DNA from 4 places in the Nostoc sp. ChiSLP03a genome. Region 3 is predicted to be linked to each of the others. Evidence: predicted binding sites of a transcription regulator. Region 3 holds the regulator's gene; each other region holds the start of a gene.
What was found. The regulator NtcA, encoded in region 3, controls nitrogen genes in cyanobacteria. The targets are predictions, from matches to a motif close to TNTGTANNNNNNNNTACANA.

Region 1 (4,934 bases), on a different contig from region 3:
GCAAGTTCAAGCTCAGGATTTAGCTTTTCAATGGCTTAACTACATCAACGAAAGGAAAAAGTAACGAATCATTGATAATGAATAAGTCTCCTCCAGTCAAACACTAACAATTAGTTATGGATACTGCTATTCTGCCATCTACCTTCCTGCTGACCTTGTTGCTATCGGTTGGGCTGTTTTTCTTTATTCGTGCCTCGACTAAAGACCGCACAGAAACAGCCCACCTAGTATCTGAGCAAGATGAAGCTGTTTTAATGTCTCAATTAAAAGAGTATTTTCGATCGCGGTCTTACCGAGTGGCAGCGGTAGACCGAGAACAAAATCAGGTAATTTTTGAAGGTAATGTTCGTCCCAGTTGGTTTTTAGCCATATTTCTCACTTTATTGGCAGCGATTGGGATTGTTTGTCTATCTTTGGTCGCATCCCTGCTTTTTCCTAGCCTGAGTACCCTTGTTCTGGCGATGGTACTGCTGTCGCCTTTAAGTGGTCTATTTTATTGGAAAAAATCTGGAAGACTTGAGAAGGTATCGCTCAAAGTAGAAACAACTCAGAGCGAACAAACCTCCTCAAGTAAGATTGCTGTAGTTGCCCATCGAGATGAACTGGGCGAGTTGCAAAGGACTCTACAGCTCAAGCCTGGGAAATAATTGATTTTTGCGACCATCTCTTAACTATGATATGCAGACTTCTGACCTAACCTACTATGCAGGCAATGGAAAGTAGTCAGGAGAAAATCAAGACTGCTGCTTTGCCAGTTTTCCCCACGACTTTGGTTGTGGGGAAAAAATTTAAATTCATTAACTTAAATTCGTTGACAGAGCTTACTTAACCATCTACGGCATTAGAGCGCAACTTCACTCTTCTTTTTAGAGGCACTTGGCTCTATACCCATTCCCTTCTGCGTCATCAAAGTAGTATCAACCCATGCAATCGAGCGTGGTTTGAAACAGGTTCACTTTCCAACTACCTGGATTAGATTTACTGGCAAATCAGCTACAAACTAAAAAAAAATTAAATTTTGCATAAACTTAGCAATTTTGCCAGTTAATAGTAGTCAGGAGCCACATTCAATGCCCAAGATGACCATCTATGGTTCACCGACTAGCTAAAGCAAGAGGTTCTTGACCTGGTGAAGGTTCCAACACCCTCAAACTAGGAAACAAGAAATGGTTTTCCTCTACGTATTGAGCACCAAACAGTCCCTTTTCTGCCCAGAAATAACGATCTGTAGTGTGTTCATTTCGCTTTACAAGTAGCAACGCTGGTGGCAAAATCCCTTCAGCTTGAATGAATCTTCTCGCTGCTGTTACTGGCTTTTCTTCGCCACTTTCGATGCTATATTGAGGCACGTGTTCCAAAATACGCCGTCCTTCCTGACGACGACGACTCTTCCTTTTGCGTCTCCTTGCCAATATACTGTCCTCCTCTTTCAAGCTATAGATTGTAGTGATAGCTACAAAATCCGTCGTCATTATATAGGTTCTAGTTCAGAATATCAATAGTTTTTAACCTTTTAATATAAGAAAGTTAATATCTTTGAAACATCCAGAAAATAAAATCACCTAAGAATATAATTCCTTAGTACAAACCATCTCTTTTGAAGATTTTAGTTAAGCTTGATGAAATGAGTGAGGTAAAAATTAAGTATCCTCTCTTACATCATGCCTCAAAATCTATAATCTTGAGCAAAAGCTAAAAAATGTTAATGTCTGCCAGTTCTGATTTTCTTGCTCTATGTCGAGAGCAAATAGCGCTACTAACCCAAGGGCTAGGAGCAACTTTAAGTATTGTGTACTTAACACAAGAATTGGTAGATACTCCTTCTGGCGATGCCAAACTGATTCCTGTGGTGATTTACCCGGAAACAGCATTATTGCCGCCAGGAGAGGAAACTATTGAAGCGACGGCATACAAGCAACTTCAACTTGGAAAGGCGTTTATATTACCCAATCAACAGGGAAGGTTATTGACAGCAGGTTCAGAATCTCCAACTTCGTCACGGGAGTCTGAGATACCAGATACGTCTCAACCCGATCTCAAAGAGGAATACCTACTTAGTGGCAACCAAATTGTTTTACCTTTGATTTATGAGGGTGTGATGATGGGGTTATTAGTGACAGGTAGGAAAGACCGGGTATGGAATGAACACGAACAAAGTCAGATTCAACGGATAGCCCAAACATTAGCGATCGCTTGTATTTTAGATCAGCGGCGAGCATGGTTTGAGCAACAGTTGCGCGAGCAACAAATTCTCCAAGAAAAACAGCGAGATTTGCTGGATAATCTATTGCATCAGTTTCGTAACCCATTAACGGCGTTACGGACTTTTGGCAAACTGTTATTGAAACGACTACGACCAGCAGATGTTAACCGGGATGTGGCAAATAGTATTGTCCGAGAAAGCGATCGCCTTAAAGAATTACTGCAACAATTTGAACAAGTAATTGACTTGACAGAGGCAGATTTAGCACCACTACATCTACCGGAAGATGGAGTATTTGTAGAAGCAACTATTCAAAAATCCGCTAAACCGCCGCTATTATTGCCGGGAACGGGAGATAAAGCAGTTGACTGCTCCCTAGCAGATATATTAGAACCATTATTAATATCAGCCAAAGCGATCGCTCAAGAGCGAAAGCTAAAACTAATAACTGAAATTCAAGAGAATTCATCTCTAGTACGTGCCAATGTCAAAGCATTACGAGAAGTGTTAACTAATATTATTGATAATGCTTTGAAATACACTCCCACTGGTGGCAAAATTTTGATTCAGGCAGGGCAAAAAAAAGCTCATTTTCAGGGAATAGTTATTAGTGATAACGGGCCCGGTATTCCACCCCAGGATTTAGAACATCTTGGAGAACGGCATTATCGCGGTGTACAAGCGCAAACAGAAATTCCCGGTACAGGTTTGGGGTTAGCGATCGCTAAACAACTAATAGAGCAAATGCAGGGCGAAATTGAGGTTTTCAGCCCTGCAATCAACTCTAAATTCACTTCACCAAATGCGCCGGGAACTACATTTATTATTTGGTTGCCGAAAGTTGAGAATTAGTCTATTGAGAACGAACCGCAGTTGTAGCGATCGCGTCGAGATGTGCGATCGCTTGCGGTGAAAGTTGCAGGTCTGCCGCTTTGATGTTTTCGTGCAGATGACTAATGGATGACGTTCCGGGAATTAATAGGATGTTCGGCGATCTCTGAAGCAGCCATGCCAAGGCGACCTGCATCGGTGTGGCTGCAAGTGATGCTGCGACAGCATCGAGGGCTGACGATTGCAACGGATTGAACCCGCCTAGCGGGAAGAACGGCACATAAGCAATTCCCTGCTTCGCGAGGTCGTCAATGAAAGCGTCATCTTCCCGGTGTGCTACGTTGTACTGATTCTGCACGCAGACGATTTCTGCGATCGTTTGCGCCTCTGCCAACTGCGTAGGTGTGACATTGCTCAAACCGAGGTGACGAATTAATCCCTGCTCCTTAAGTTCGGCTAAGGTCGTTAGCGGCTCTGCAAGAGAACCCTCCGATGGCCCATGAACGTCACCCATCAAGCGGAGATTGACAACATCGATCGCATCGAGTCCGAGATTACGCAGGTTGTCGTGAATCGCTTCGGTTAGTTCCTGCGGCGACATCGCGGGAACCCACGAGCCATCTTCAGGACGACGCGCCCCGACCTTGGTGACGATCGCTAAATCTTCCGGGTAGGGATGCAGTGCTTGTCGGATAATCTGATTCGTGATGTGAGGCCCATAGAAGTCACTGGTATCGATATGATTAATGCCAAGGGCGATCGCTTCGCGCAAAACAGCAACGGCTGCATCCACATCTCGCGGCGCACCCATTACATTCGGGCCCGCGAGTTGCATGGCACCATAACCTATGCGCTTCACTGTTATTGAAGTGTTCGGCAGCGTAAAATTGCCACCAAGGTTCGTTTGCTCAGACATATTGCTACTTTCTCCAAGAATTTTTTAGTGATTTAACGAAAGCAATTTTGTAGAGTCCATTTCTGATTGATGTCGCTGCGTGCGATCGAAGCCCTCTCCTGGCGATCGATAGATTCTTAACGCTTGTCATTGTTCGTTGCGGCTTGCGAATATTTGCTCATACTCACCGTTCCTCTCAGCAAATCGTAGTGCTTTGACACGATTAACAAGGATTTCGCCGTGGGGCGGGTTGGGAGTGCTGAGAATCTGCATCACTTCAGCAATAAAGTCAGCCAGTGGCATTGCGGCAGGATCGGTCGCCTGACTAGCCCCGCCAAGTTCCGTCTGTACATAGGGTGGGGCAAGTTCAAGAACCTCCACGGAGGTTTCTTGAAGCTGAACGCGGAGCGACTGCAACCAAGAGTGCAGAAAAGCCTTGCTCGCGCAATAAGTCGGATATGGACTGATGGGAACGAAAGCCAAGCCAGAGGTGGTGGTGACGATCGTTGAATGCGGTTGCTGTTTGAGAGTCGGGAGGAGTGCCGCCGTGAGGTGAAGTACACCGACAACATTAGTCTGAATCATAGACTGGATCGCAAAGAAATCGATCGGATCTGAGGTGAGGTCTTCCGTCTTAGCAATTCCGGCATTGTTGATTAGAACATTGAGTTTAGGGAACTGCTCTCGAACGCGGGACGCAAAGGCTTCGATGTCCGCCGGATCTTGAACGTCAAGTTGAATCCCGTGCATACCGGAGTGAGCGGCGGTGATTTCGTCGAGGAGATGTTGACGGCGACCCGCAATGATGACTTGATTACCGCGTTGATAGAACGCCTCGGCAAGCCCACGACCGATGCCGCTTGTGCCGCCAGTGATGAGGATGGTGTTGTCCGTGAGATTCATAAGTATTTTTCCTGCAAAGATGTCAGAATTTGTTGAGAGTAAAGTTGTTGTCAAAGCTGAAAATTCAATCAGCGCTTATTCGCCGCTCACGCGCAACACGAT
Region 2 (4,934 bases), on a different contig from region 3:
AACAATCGGAGCGTGCACTGCGATGGGGGCTTGCTAACCTCGTTGATGCTGTATATCGCATGGACGACAACGAACACTTGGTTGGTGCAGCAACGATGAAATGGCGCAGCGACCCCTGCGAAATTATGGAACTTGGTATAGCCCCTGACTTTCAAAGGCAGGGTTTAGGTAAGGAGTTCGTTGCTTGGTTGATTCAAGAGGCGAGGCAACGCGGCAAGAAACAGACACTCGTCGGCACGTCTAATTCAAGTCTTGGCAACATTGCTTTTTATCAAAAGTGCGGATTTCGGATGGATAGTGTGCGCCATGACTACTTTTGGTATTTACCTCAGCCAAGCTACGAAAATAGCATTCAGATTCAGGACTTGCTCGTATTTCGTTTCGATTTGGTGCCATCCTCAACTAAGAAAAAAAAACAAACTCCAAGAGGAAAAGCAAATTAGGTATGAAAGCTAGGGTAAAATTGGTTCTTCGGGATGAAGAGGGAGAATGGCAGCAATAATGGTTCCCACTTAATGCCTGCTCGCCAAAAAATTTACAGATTATATTGAGATAGTAGCTTATACCAATTTTTTATGAAGCTGCATAGAATTCGATCCCCCCTAGCCCCCCTTAATAAGGGGGGAACCAGAAAAATGTCTATCAAAGTCCCCCTTTTTAAGGGGGATTTAGGGGGATCAAGATATGTGCAACTTCACATTAAATTGGTATTAGATATAGGTATAGCTACTTTAAGCTTGAGTGACTAGTGCTATGTACATTGAATCATTATCGATAGCAACCTTGGAGCAAGCAATTCACTTAAGAGAGGAAGTTTTCCCAGGTGTGAGTAATAGTAGTGATAGTCCATCGCTGGCGGCAAGTTTATATCGAGATGAATATGCTCAATGGTTTTCAAACAGTGGAATTACCCAACTCAATTACTGGGTTGCTATCGATGAGAAATCTTTCCAAGTAATTGGGCTAACTGGGTTATATTGCAAAAGCGAAGACGAACAAGAAGCTGACTGGTTAGGCTGGTTTTGTGTAGCATCACAATTTCGAGGAAAAGGAATTGGAAAAGAGCTATTAGACTTTACCATCGACTTAGCACAAGCAAAAGCAAAAAGGTACTTACGTTTGTATACTTGGGAACATTCTTCTTCTTATGTAGCCCGGATGCTTTATCTCAAACGCGGTTTTTACCAAATTGGTGAATCCCTAAACAGCAGTGGATTTAAAACTATCTATCTTGAACTGCAACTTGATCGCATTATTCATAGTGGATGAAGAAATTCATCTGGTTACAATATTGCAAGGCTTTTTGTACATTCGATTATTTCAAGTGTCTGAAACGATGATTTTTCGTTCAAACTAGATCAAAAAGGCGATCGCATCAATTAGAGTGCGATCGCTTTTGTTATAGATTTTGTCAAAGCCTAGATCATCGGCAGCTAACAAAACGTGAGTTCGATGAACCTCTCCCCAACCTCTCTCCGAGGCGGAGAGGGGCAGAAATATTTTTAGTTGACAACGAAAAAATTAGGGTTTCAAAGCCTCTCTCCCTGTGGGGGAGAGGTTGGAGAGGGGTTTTTAGAGCCGTCGAACTCACGTTAAGTGAATGTATTGGTCCGTATACTGCTTTGCACAATAAGCAGAATATATAATAAAAAACTGTAACAAAAACTACAAAATTTATCCTTTTTTTTTGAAAAAGGATAAGCTTAAGTACAGATGAGATCCGGTTCGCAAAGATACCGTGATTAGGAGAAAATTTATGATTTCAAGATCCTCGTTGCTGTCAGAACCTGCTTCGCCAGCGCATATATGCCCCTTTGACCAAGCGTGTAGTTACTTAGAAGCGGCAGCTAAAGAATTAAATTTAAATCAGGGTTTGCTAGAAATTCTCAGCCATCCGCGTAAGGTTGTCACGGTTTCCATTCCCGTGAAACTAGATAATGGGGAAATACAAGTTCTCGCTGGACACCGAGTGCAGCACTCTGATGTCTTAGGCCCATACAAGGGCGGAATTCGTTACCATCCGGCCGTGACATTGCGCGAAGTATCTGCTTTAGCAATGCTGATGACCTGGAAATGTGCCTTATTAGGTATTCCTTACGGTGGTGGGAAAGGTGGCATTGCTATAGATCCCAAACGCTACAGTGTTGGTGAATTAGAACGAATCAGCCGCCGTTATATCAGCGAGTTGATTAAAGATATTGGGCCTTCCGTAGATATTCCTGCGCCAGATATGGGTACTTCTGCCCGTGAAATGGCTTGGATGATGGATACTTACTCTGTAAATGTTGGTCATGCTGTACCAGGAGTTGTAACTGGAAAACCACTTTCGATTGGTGGTTCTCTGGGACGAGAAATGGCAACCGGACGTGGCACAATGATTATTGTCCGTGAGGCATTAGCAGACCGAGGTAAATCCTTAACAGGAGTGCGAGTAGCTATTCAGGGTTTCGGTAACGTCGGCTGTGCCGCAGCAGAATTACTACATGAAGCAGGCGCAAAAATTATCGCCGTTTCAACTGGTGCAGGGGGAATATTCTCTGAAACTGGCCTTGATATTCCCAAATTAAAAGTCTACGCCGCTGAAAATCGCAAGAGTATTGTCGGTTTCCCGCAATCTGTACCAATTAGCAATGCAGATTTATTAACTCTACCCTGTGATGTCTTAATACCAGCAGCTTTGGAGAACCAAATCACTGAAGAAAATGTCAATCAGGTGCAGGCGCAAATTGTCGCAGAAGCAGCTAACGGCCCGGTTACTCTTGAGGCTAACTTGGCCTTAGAGGCGCGGGGTGTGACAGTGTTACCCGATATTTTGGCGAATGCTGGCGGTGTAGTAGTCAGTTATTTAGAGTGGGTGCAAGGTCTTTCTTACGTATTTTGGGATGAGGAGCGCGTCAACCGCGAAATGGAACATTTGATGGTGCAAGCCTATCGCAAAGTGATTCATCAGTCGGAGGTACGGCAAATTTCTTTAAGGCTAGCAGCTTATACACTGGGGGTAGGTAGAGTAGCTCAAGCGTTGACTGACAGAGGTCTTTATCCTTAATCTTTGGGCATAGACAGCAGTTTTTAATTGAATAGATAAAATATAAGGGCACAATATTATAGTTGTGCCCTTATTATGTTATGAATAGTCGGTGTTTCTGTTAAGCGATCGCTACAACATAACTAGTAGTTCGCCAAGTTTCCTTGGCGGGGTAAAGGGCAAGGGGTAAAGGAAAAAGGTTTTCATTCCTTCCCCTTTCCCCTTTTCCCAGTCCAAACATAGCAATTTTGGGTTGGCAGACTACTAGTGGTCTATCGCATTATGACTCGCCAGAAGGTGCAGCAGCGTGGATTAAGTCTGGCTTCGCGTCATTAGGAGGACGCTCAATAGTTTGATCTGATGTGGGACGTTGATGGCAATCGCGAGTTTGGATTTGCACAGGTTGACCAGTTTCAATTGACTGATAAAGCGCTTGAATGATCGAAACATCAATCAATCCTTCCGTTCCAGATGGCTCTGGGTCTTTATCTTGCAGAATACAATCAGAGAAGTAGGTAAATTCAGCCGCTAGTTGATCGCGATCCTTAAAAGTCCGCTCTTGGATTTCACCATTAATTGTTAAGTAATGCTTGATTTCTCCCTGCCAAGGATATGCAGGTTCTACTCGTAAATCGCCTTGAGTACCTACAATCTGATAAGTTGAAACACTTGCCCCTCCAAAGCTACAGGTAAATGTTGCCAATCGCTCATTAGAGAAACGTAATATAACGCTAGCCATTTCTTCCACTTCGCTGAAGCGTTGTTCTCCTTTATTGGCAGCTACAGCAAATACTTCAATTGGTTCATCTTGAAAGAGGTAACGTGCAGCATTAATGCAGTAGATGCCAATATCATAGAGCGTGCCACCACCTGTAACATCTCGTAAACGAATATTGCCTTCTTCTACTTGCTGAGTAAAAACTGAGTTGAAAATTCGTGGTTCACCAATTTGCTTTGAACGCAAAATTTCGACTGCTTGTAAATTAGCTTCTTCTAAATGTAAGCGATAGGCAATCATCAGCTTCACATTATTGTCATTAGCAGCTTTAATCATTGCCTCACACTCTTCTTCTGTTACTGCCATTGGCTTTTCACATAACACATGAATTGCCTGATTAGCAGCCCGCACAGTGTAGTCGCAATGCAAGTGATTAGGTAAGGCAATATAAACTGCATCAATCTCGCCGCTTGCCAAACAGTCCTCATACTCTTCGTAAGAGTAAGTATGCTCTATTCCATACTTTTTGCTCAATTCTTCGTTTTTAGTGGGGTCATCTGAAACTAGTGCCACTAATTCTGAGTTTTCAGCGTGGGCAAAGGAAGGTAAGGCAGCTTGTTGGGCAAACCAACCTAAACCAACAACAGCGTAACGAATTTTGTTCTTACCATTTGTAGCAGTCATTTTTGTACTCTTTGATGAAGGAATATTTGGGTAATTTTAATGCCCTAATTACGTGGAAATTATGGCTAACTATTTATGCAAACATTTAGAACAAATGTATTCCTACATTGCTAATGCAGCTTCCACATTTGACACCAACTTAGCTTTAGTTTCTTGAAACTCCTGTCCCAATTCAGTTAGTTCTCGATCGCTCATACATTCGCGCACAGCATTAAAAATTTCGCTTTCTTCTTCTTCTTCTACATGATGATCGAGTGTTTCCTTTAATTCGCTCATTTTTTCTTTAAACTCAGGTTGAGTAGGCTTAAACGCCTTAATTTCTTCTAAAATAACTGAAAGTTCTTCATGTTCTTCTTCGGCTTCTTCAACATATTGTTCAGTTTCTTCGTATTCTCGCAAAGCTGGGTAGAAAACTAACTCTTCAGTTCTTGCATGTAAGATCAATTCTATATAGATTTGATTGAATTGCTCAACCAACTTTGCCCCCTTAACTTTTTCTGCTTCTGC
Region 3 (4,934 bases):
ATTCCTTTGGAATAGCGCCGCAGCAGTTTTTTACGGGCATCAGCTTGGGATAAACCGACCAATTCCAGTAGTTGGGGAATGCGCTGGCGTTGGACACTTTGGGGAATTTGGAATAACCCAGCAGCAAGCTGTAAAAATTCCCAACCAGTGAGATAGTCGTACAAATAGGGATTTTCCGGCAGATAGCCAATATGTTGCTTAACACTGCGATCGCCTATTGGCTTACCTAACAACGATCCGCGTCCAGAAGTGGGATGAATAATTCCCAGTAACAATTTTAAAAGGGTAGTTTTCCCAGCACCATTAGGCCCCAACAAACCAAAGGTTTCGCCTTTGTAAACCGTTAAAGAACAGTTTTTGAGAGATACAACTTTTTGATTTAGCCAAAAACCAGTGCGATAGACTTTTCGCAACTCAGAAGTTAGGACTACTGGTGGAATGTCTGCCGTATTAAGTTGAGAATTAGAGTCATCTGCAACAGACTTCATCTCGGTTAAATCACTATTTATCAGCTTGGCATCAATTAAAAATTACCTGGTAGGCTGATAATAACCATGAACAACTCGTGTGTCAATTATCCGAAATGGGGGACTGGGGAAGAAGTAAGGGAGCAGTGAGCAGGGGAGGCAGGGGAGACAAGGAAGACAAGGGGGACAAGGGGGAATTATTGAACCAGTCTCTCCCTTGTCTCCCCCCTCTTCCTCATCTAAGTTGTCTCTTGTCCATGCCCCATGCCCAATCCCCAATGCCCAATTTGACTTTTTTCATAGAACTCCCTTAGAACTGGGAATTAAGCCAGCACGTCGCGGGTCAATTTCTACCGCCAGCCGTGTTGCTCTTGCAAAAGCTTTAAATGTCGCTTCAATGATGTGATGGGAATTAATGCCATCCAATTGTCGAATGTGCAGTGTCATTTGACTATGGTTCACCAGTGCCACAAAAAATTCTCGCACCAGTTGGGTGTCATAGGTTCCTACCCGTTGAGTTGGAATTTGCAAGCCATAGCTGAGGTGAGGCCGTCCAGAAAAATCTAGCGCTACCTGAACTAAGGCTTCATCCAGCGGTGCAAGAAAATTACCAAAGCGGACAATACCCTTTCTGTCGCCTAATGCTTGGTTAAAAGCTTGCCCTAAAGTAATGCCTACATCTTCGTTAGTATGATGATCGTCAATTTCCCAGTCTCCCTTGGCTTGAACATCTATATCAATCAGCCCATGGGAGGCAATTTGATGCAACATGTGATCCAAAAACGGAATACCTGTTGCTGCTGTACAAGTTCCTCTACCATCCAGGTTGATGGTGACTTGCACATTAGTTTCACCAGTGGTGCGATGAACAGTGGCAATGCGAGGGGTTTGGGTTGAGCGATCGTAGTTTGAATTAACTTGGCGATTGGTTGTTTGCATGGGGAGTGAAAAGAGTTAAAAGTTAGGAGTTATGAGTTATGAGTTAAAAATTTATAACTCTTAACTCCTCACTCCTAACTCCTAACTTTATCGTGTCACATTCCCATAATTTCATATCCTGCATCTACATAGAGAATTTGTCCGGTAATGCCGCTGGACAAATCACTACACAAGAAAGCCGCAGCGTTGCCCACTTCTAGCTGAGTTACAGTGCGTCGTAGGGGAGCTACTTCTTCTACATGATGAATCATATCCAAAATCCCACCCACTGCTGAAGATGCCAAAGTACGGATGGGGCCTGCGGAGATGGCATTCACACGAATATTTTGCGGCCCTAGTTCAGCAGCTAGGTAACGCACACTCATTTCTAAACCCGCCTTGGCAATTCCCATAACGTTGTAGTTGGGGATTGCCCTAACACCACCTAAATATGTCAGGGTGACGATGCTACCTCCCTCTGTCATCAAAGGTTTGGCTGCACCACTTAACTGCACCAATGAGTAGGTACTAATTTCTAAGGCGGTGTTGAAGCCAGAACGAGAGGTTTGGCTAAAATCTCCACTTAAATCGTCTTTGCTGGCAAAGGCCAGACAATGGATGAGGATATCTAGCTTTCCCCACTGTTCGCCAATTGTCTCAAAAGTAGATTTAATTTGGTCTTCATCTTGGACATTACAGGGAAGAAATAGGCTGGGGTTAAGAGGCTCTACCAATTCCGCGACTTTTTTCTCCATCTTGCCGCGTTCATCCGGTAGGTAGGTAATACCCAGGTTTGCTCCGGCTTTGTGCAGCTGTTGGGCTATTCCCCAGGCGATCGAGCGGTTATTGGCAATACCTGTAACAAGGGCATTTTTTCCAGTCAGATTTAGCATAGAAATTGTTAATGCGATCGATCATTAGGAGCATACTAGAATCTGAGGCTAATTTATCTTTGTTTTATACAGGATTTGCAAAAATGAATATTGGTAAGAGTGTTTGCTGTGATAAAAATCTTGATTTTTTATAAAGATATTCTCAAGATATCTTTATTTGTTCTTCAAAAAACCTTTTAAATACAGTTATTGGAACTACTTATCAACAATTAGTAGCTGAAAGGATCAACAATTATGTATCATTATAAACAAAGAGTTATGAAGAGATTAGTTGGAGTATAGGAAAGTACAGAAAGGTTGACGGTGCTTTATTCATTTTTCGGGTGTATTCTTAGGTAATCAGTTTTTGTTTTTCCGGCATTGGGTAGGGGAAGGGAGATGATCGTGACACAAGATAAAGCCCTAGCAAATGTTTTTCGTCAGATGGCGACCGGGGCGTTTCCGCCAGTTGTGGAAACGTTTGAACGCAATAAAACGATCTTTTTTCCTGGCGATCCTGCCGAACGAGTTTATTTTCTTTTGAAAGGTGCTGTTAAACTTTCCAGGGTGTACGAGGCAGGAGAGGAAATAACGGTAGCGTTGCTGCGGGAAAATAGTGTTTTTGGTGTATTGTCATTGCTGACAGGAAATAAATCGGATCGGTTTTACCATGCGGTTGCATTTACTCCTGTAGAATTACTGTCGGCACCAATTGAACAGGTAGAGGTAGCACTCAAGGAAAATCCAGAATTATCAATGTTAATGCTGCGAGGTCTGTCTTCGCGCATTTTACAGACAGAGATGATGATTGAAACTCTTGCTCACCGAGATATGGGTTCTAGATTGGTGAGTTTTTTGTTAATTCTTTGTCGGGATTTTGGCGTTCCTTGTGCAGATGGGATCACAATTGATCTGAAGTTATCTCATCAAGCGATCGCAGAGGCAATTGGTTCAACTCGTGTTACCGTTACTAGGCTCCTGGGAGATTTGCGTGAGAAAAAAATGATTTCTATCCACAAAAAGAAGATTACTGTGCATAAACCTGTTACCTTAAGTAGGCAGTTCACATAAAAACAATTGGAGAAAGGGGAATCGGTGCGTGTTCTATTTTGAAAAATGACACTAATAGCTAGAGGTAAATCAAAAATTGAATAATTTCAGCTATTGCCAATTCCCACTTCTTTCCAGACAATGCTTAAAAGTAGTAGGCTGTATCTGGAAGGATTTCGGTAGCTAAAGATGACCACCGGATACATCCTCATCGCAGCAATTTTGATTCTGGGAGGCGTAATTGCCACCGTGGGCGATCGCATCGGCACACGAGTTGGCAAAGCCCGCCTCTCACTTTTTAAGCTTCGTCCGAAAAACACCGCCGTACTAGTAACAATTTTTACTGGTGGTCTGATTTCAGCATCAACTCTAGGGATTTTATTCGCTGCTGACGAAGGTTTGCGAAAAGGAGTCTTTGAGTTAGAAGATATTCAAACAGACCTTAGACAGAAGCGGGAACAGCTAAAAACCGCAGAAACGCAGAAAAGTCAGGTAGAGGGTGAGCTAAACCAAGCAAGAATTGCCCAAGCAAAAGCACAACAAGACTTGCAGGCAATTAATCAATCCTTGCAGGCGGCAAACGCCAAACAGAGGGAAACGCAAGCCCAGCTGAACCGCACCATTAATCAACAAGCCCAAACCCAAACTCAACTCCAACGCACTCAAGGTCAGTTAGGACAAGTTGTAACTCAATACCAAAAAGCTATAGCTGAGTTGCAAAGCGTTTCCAATCAGAGAAAGGAACTACAGGCGGCAGTTGAACTATTGAAGACAGAACGTCAAAGACTGTATGCAGAAGCGAAAAAAGCCATTGACGAAGCCAAAACAGCAATCGAAAAACGCGATCGCGAACTTGCTAACCGTCAAGAAGCCATAGAAGCACGCGATCAAAAAATTGGCCAACTGGATCAACTGATTCAAAAGCGTAACGTAGAAGTTGCAGCACGAGAGCAAGTGATTGCCAAACGGGAATCGCGCCTCAAAGAATTGGAAACACAACAGGAAGAACTAGAACAGGAAGTTGCCAGACTGGAAAAATATTATCAGTCCTACCGCGACCTGCGTTTGGGTAAGCTGGCCTTAGTTCGCGGTCAAGTTCTGTCCGCTGCTGTAATTCGTGTTACTCAACCTGCCGCTGCTCGTCAGGCAGTAGTACAACTTTTACAAGAAGCCAATCGCAACGCCAACCTCGAATTAAGCGAGCCTGGTACAAATTCGGCAAATTTAGAGCTGTTGCGCGTGACCCAGGATCGGGTCGATCAATTAAGCAAGCAGATTGCCGATGGTAAAGAATACGTCGTGCGAATTTTCTCTGCTGGTAATTACGTCAGGGGAGAAAAGCAGATAGAATTTTTCGCGGATACAGCCCAGAATCAACTGGTTTTTTCGGGAGGTGCGGTGCTAGCCACGACTACTGCTGATTCCCAAACCATGACATCTTATCAGTTACAGCAGCGGCTAGAAATACTGATTTCTGCTTCCCAATTTCGTGCCCGTAATGCCGGAATTGTCGAAAATGTGCAAGTAGAGGGAACTTTTCTGCGCTTTGTCAGCCAATTAAGACAGTATAATCAACTTTTGGAGATCAAAGCGATCGCAGCAGAGGATACTTATACAGCCGGGCCAT
Region 4 (4,934 bases), on a different contig from region 3:
TAAGTACTTCTGTGAGGTTTTTATAGATCGAATCGAAATTTATCAGAGGCTGGAAATCTCGTTCCCATGCTGCGTATGAGAACGAGAAAAACGCTGTAATTTTACACAGATATTTGTGCTAACTTATTTCAATTAATAGGTACACTCCACCAAGCTAAACTGTAGGGTTGAGTCGCTTCATTGAGCTTTTGACGAAATTGGACGCGGATTTTGTAATTGCCAGTAGCAGTAACGGGGCAGAAAATATGTTCTACACTATCAATTTGGCTGATTGAGGAGCAAACAGCACCAGCTTCCGAATTTTGAGCATCAGCTTTTACTAAGTAGAGATCGAGATTATTTAAGCCGCGATCGCGAAAATTTTCGCCTACGTCATATTGCTGGTTTTTATTTTTATCGTTGAGTTCTACCAATCGATCCCAAGTCAGGGTGACAGCAACAAAACTTCCCTGCTTTAACGGTTTTGCTAATATATAGTCAACAGATGCTCCAACATCAACTGTGCGATAATCCCAACCAATAGCCGGTACCGCAGCTGATGCTTGCCATTGACCAGCACTAAATTGCTGATAAGCGCGAAATACATTCAAATGACCCGCTCCCATTTGGGCATCCAAGGGAATCTTTGGATCTTTATAAGCATCAGAATCTAGCCAGTTTTGATTTTGCTTATCAATTAGCGTCCGAGTCATTCCCAACCTTAAGCCATCGCCGCTATCTAGAAGTTTGTCTGCTGAATTCAGTAATACAGCTTTCATCACTTGATGACGCCGAGAATCAATGCTCCAGTGGGGTTGTTTTGTCCGCATCTGTCGGTCTGCAAGTTCCTGCAACAGAGCAACAGTAGCTGTAACTTGAGGCGCGGCAAAACTAGTACCTGTAACCTTGTTCAATTTGCCATCTGGATTGAGCAAAGGAATATTATTACCAGGAGCAACTAAACTGATAGCGCGACGCCCATCAAGGTCAAATTCCTTTCCAGCTAGTCTTTGATTCACCCCTTGGTTAACACCCGCCAGATTAGCCACATCTACTTTGTTAAAAACTCCCCCTCGGCGGGATGAAAAAGCCACGTTGATTGCATTAAAATTATCTGTAGGAATAGGAATGCCGCCTTTGCCCTGGTTGCCTGCGATCGCATACAAAACATCATGAGCGCGACTAGACCAGTCAACACATAAAGTTAATAAAGCATTGCCGTCTAAAGTAGCTTCCGGTCGAGGATCGCGGCTCAGAGGTTCCCCAAAGCTAAAGTTAATCGCACGGACATCGCCACTATTTTGGAGCGCTATGTGTTGTGCCGATAAACACTCTTCTGGCTGACCCATGTTTTTAGTCGAACCTACTGCTGATGAATACAATCGCGCTCCCGGCGCAACTCCTGGCAAAGCTTTGTCTTGACTCACCATCACACCAGCGACATTGTAGGCGTGGGGGTCAACACCACTATTAGACTTAGCTGGGCCATTGCGTAAGAAAACCGCTGCTAAAGATATGGCACGATTTTTAGACACCGCCTTATCCCACCCAAACATTCCCGGCCGACCAATTTCCACTTGACCAATAGCAATCTTGCGACCGATTAAATTATAAGGAGCTTGGTGTAGCTTCAAAGCATCAATACCGTTAGTTCCCAAAGCAGACTCTAAAGCCGAAGCCATTACCGGCGCACTCAGACAAGAAGCAGTTAATCCCCAAATTATCCAGGTTAGTTTTTTAGTCATTTGTTATTTGTCATTAGTCATTGGTCAAGAGTTAGGAGTTAGGAGTTAGGAGTTAGGAGCTAGGAATTCGGAGTTATTATTTTCCCTCTGCTTTCTACTCCTGCAAAAAGACCGGGATCAAACTTATGAGTCTTGCTCAATGCTTTGTTACAATGCTTACAGACGAGGACGCTTAAAAACCCACTAGCCATGACCCAAAACCTATCTCAAAAGCCCATTGTAATTTCTCCATCTATCCTATCAGCCGATTTTAGCCGTCTGGGTGACGAAATTCGCGCCGTAGACGCAGCCGGAGCAGATTGGATTCATGTTGATGTAATGGACGGTCGTTTTGTACCTAATATTACGATAGGCCCTCTGATTGTGGAGGCGATTCGTCCGATTACAACTAAGCCACTGGATGTCCATTTGATGATTGTGGAGCCAGAAAAGTATGTAGAAGGATTTGCTAAAGCGGGTGCCGATATTATCTCCGTACACTGCGAACATAATGCTTCTCCACATCTGCACCGCACCTTGGGGCAAATTAAAGAGCTTGGTAAAAAAGCTGGTGTTGTACTTAATCCTGGTACTCCTCTAGAGCTAATTGAATATGTTCTGGATTTGTGCGATTTAGTACTAATTATGAGCGTCAACCCTGGTTTTGGTGGTCAAAGCTTTATCCCTGGTGTATTACCTAAAATCCGCAAGCTGCGCCAAATGTGTGATGAACGTGGTCTCGACCCCTGGATTGAAGTGGATGGGGGGCTGAAGGCAAATAATACCTGGCAAGTTTTGGAAGCGGGAGCCAATGCGATCGTCGCCGGTTCAGCTGTGTTTAATGCTAAAGATTATGCTGAGGCTATTACAGCAATTCGCAACAGCAAGAGTCCCACTCCAGAATTAGCTAAGGTTTAATTCCTTTTTGAATTAACCAATTATTAAATATGGAAGTGAAAAGGAATGTAGAGACGTAGCGGTACTACGTCTCTATAAGAGTTTGAGATTAATTTCACCAGATATCTATTATCCACAAAAAATAAGGTGGGCAATTTGCCTACCTTATTTCTTTTTATATACATATAAAAAACTGGAAGCTATTCAAGTTTTGAACTTCCAGTAGTGTTATATAAATTGAAAGTTTAGAAACCAAAGATAATCCCGGTTGGGAGGACTAGGATTACAATAGTTGAAAGAGAAGCGTATGAGCTACTAGTTCTACCAGCCAAGGATAACAATTTCACCGTCACTTTTCTATTTCCGTTCCTGGAATTGATGTTAAGCGTTTGCAATATTTAACTAAAGCAACACCAACCACAAGATAGAAAGTTTGATCGGCATTACTCGCACCGTCTGCAGTCAGTGAAAGCTGTGTAAAATTTGGTTCGGGGGAATCCACCTCCCCAAATTCTCTTTGCTCAGACTTCCTCAGAAAAAGAACCACCAGTAGTAACAGTTGAATTATTGGTCTTGGTCTAGGAGTTATTTACTCCATGAAATGCTGACTACTTTTGTAATCAGTTTGATTTATTTCATAGTTAGAACTAATCGTTGATTTTATTTTTTAAATTAACTTGCTTGCCAAATCACCTCTATTTTGGTTGAAGTTGTAGTTGTTATTAGTTTACCAATATCATTAGTATATATTTGCCATTTTGGCAGATTTTTGCTAAATTAATGAAATTAATGACTGCGATAGAAAACCTGCTATGCTATAAAATTTAAATTAGCATCGCAGGCTTTCAGATAATCAATCAACTTTAGAGCAGAATCTCTTGATTCCAAATACTTTTTAATTGAATCCACAGGATTTCAAGGAAACGTCTTAAACATTTTCTGGTTTTAATGGCGATTTGCTCGATTGATGTTCGTTAATTTGCTGTGTCAATCTCTGGCTTAAACTCCCACCAAGGATTTATAAAAAAAGTTAGGTTTAAAACCTCGCCCTCGTGGACAAAAAAATCCTTGTCTCACTCGGTCGGTGGAAACCCCACTCATATTGTGGGTGGCTGTATTTAATGCGTGAATTTTGAATTGATTCATGCTTTTTGCTTTCTAACTACTTCTAGATAAGCTAGGTCTTTAATTTTGCTTAAGCAGCTTGATGACACATTATTCTCAGGCCGAGAATCATGAGTGTGTTTTAGCATTTTTAGATTTTCAGTTTGCTGTTGTTTTGTCCTATCGGCTTGAGAATTTTCTTTGAGCAATCGATTGTAGGTGCGATATGGAATGTAATGGAGAGGATTATAACCACCAAATCGCAGCATTAAAACACATGCCCAGGAATACTTTCCGGCAAGAATTGCCTCAACTACTTTGTCAAATTGTTGAGCTTTCACTGTCTTATCTAAGTTACTACTAATACCAGCAATGTCTTGATTCATCATAGTTCTAGTTATCCTGGATGAAGTAAACTATTTTCTTTTTTTGCAATTGTCGGTGTTTCAATTGAGGCGTACAGACTGCACTAGCCTTTTTGAAAAGGTTGAATTGCTTGTGGCAAATTATTAGCAATAGAGTGGTGTGAGATGTTTACAAAAGATAAAAATCCATCAGTAAATGAATTTTCTAGGTTCACACGCTTATATTTATTACTACTGTTGAATTAGGCAATTTCCGGGAAGTTTGCATATTTTTTTAGACTAACAGAAAAAATATATTTATCTTTGAGCGGTACTAGCACCATTCGTATTTATACTATTTTTTGTCGTTCGTGTCATCTGCTAATATAGTCTATTTATAGGTTAAATTTACTGAATGTATTCAGATACTTACTTGTGGATTGTGCAGCTTTTAGTTTTGTCCCCTTTGGCTAATTTCTGAGGGGTGTTACCCCTCACCCGATATCATTTTAAAACCTTTATTATTATCGAGTAACTAGAAAATAGTACCATTAACTAGAATGTAAAACAACTCGATAAAAATATTAACAAATTGGTTGTAAAACCATTGCCAGCCATAGGATTGAGCTTATTGTTTCAATAAGTTCAGTTGGACAATAATACTTATTAACCTGGTCTTGATTGGTTTGCAAAAGCTACAGCTTTAGCGGATTTAAGGAAAATTGCCGTAAACCGAGCTTGGATATTTGATCGTGCTTGGATAGTCATCTTAAAATAGCCCAGACTTCAAATAGAAGTTTTGACTAATAATATATATAGATAATTTTAATGTTCGTTAGCGGAGTTAGTAAAAATATCCGCAAATAAATACTTTTATTCAAGTATC

Region 1: RMY32_RS04710 (DUF3155 domain-containing protein) is a predicted target of NtcA. The motif match lies at 1,441-1,460, and genes of this name have one in related genera.
Region 2: RMY32_RS14050 (Glu/Leu/Phe/Val dehydrogenase) is a predicted target of NtcA. The motif match lies at 1,653-1,672, and genes of this name have one in related genera.
Region 4: rpe (ribulose-phosphate 3-epimerase) is a predicted target of NtcA. The motif match lies at 1,868-1,887, and genes of this name have one in related genera.

The regions. Positions count from the first base shown of each region.
Region 1 is NZ_JAVRBQ020000032.1:26,548-31,481, forward strand. It holds gene RMY32_RS04700 (PadR family transcriptional regulator) at 1-64, shown strand, start outside; gene RMY32_RS04705 (cofactor assembly of complex C subunit B) at 117-647, shown strand; gene RMY32_RS04710 (DUF3155 domain-containing protein) at 1,095-1,412, opposite strand; gene RMY32_RS04715 (ATP-binding protein) at 1,700-3,055, shown strand; gene RMY32_RS04720 (aldo/keto reductase family oxidoreductase) at 3,057-3,950, opposite strand; gene RMY32_RS04725 (SDR family oxidoreductase) at 4,077-4,832, opposite strand; gene RMY32_RS04730 (NADP-dependent oxidoreductase) at 4,908-4,934, opposite strand, start outside.
Region 2 is NZ_JAVRBQ020000085.1:18,273-23,206, reverse strand. It holds gene RMY32_RS14060 (GNAT family N-acetyltransferase) at 1-443, shown strand, start outside; gene RMY32_RS14055 (GNAT family N-acetyltransferase) at 754-1,269, shown strand; gene RMY32_RS14050 (Glu/Leu/Phe/Val dehydrogenase) at 1,757-3,046, shown strand; gene RMY32_RS14045 (Gfo/Idh/MocA family oxidoreductase) at 3,306-4,427, opposite strand; gene RMY32_RS14040 (hemerythrin domain-containing protein) at 4,530-4,934, opposite strand, start outside.
Region 3 is NZ_JAVRBQ020000140.1:42,739-47,672, forward strand. It holds gene RMY32_RS23020 (ABC transporter ATP-binding protein) at 1-488, opposite strand, end outside; gene hisB (imidazoleglycerol-phosphate dehydratase HisB) at 765-1,406, opposite strand; gene fabI (enoyl-ACP reductase FabI) at 1,502-2,278, opposite strand; gene ntcA (global nitrogen regulator NtcA) at 2,657-3,328, shown strand; gene RMY32_RS23040 (DUF3084 domain-containing protein) at 3,497-4,934, shown strand, end outside.
Region 4 is NZ_JAVRBQ020000018.1:8,677-13,610, forward strand. It holds gene RMY32_RS02455 (S8 family serine peptidase) at 129-1,724, opposite strand; gene rpe (ribulose-phosphate 3-epimerase) at 1,914-2,621, shown strand; gene RMY32_RS02465 (HetP family heterocyst commitment protein) at 3,743-4,090, opposite strand.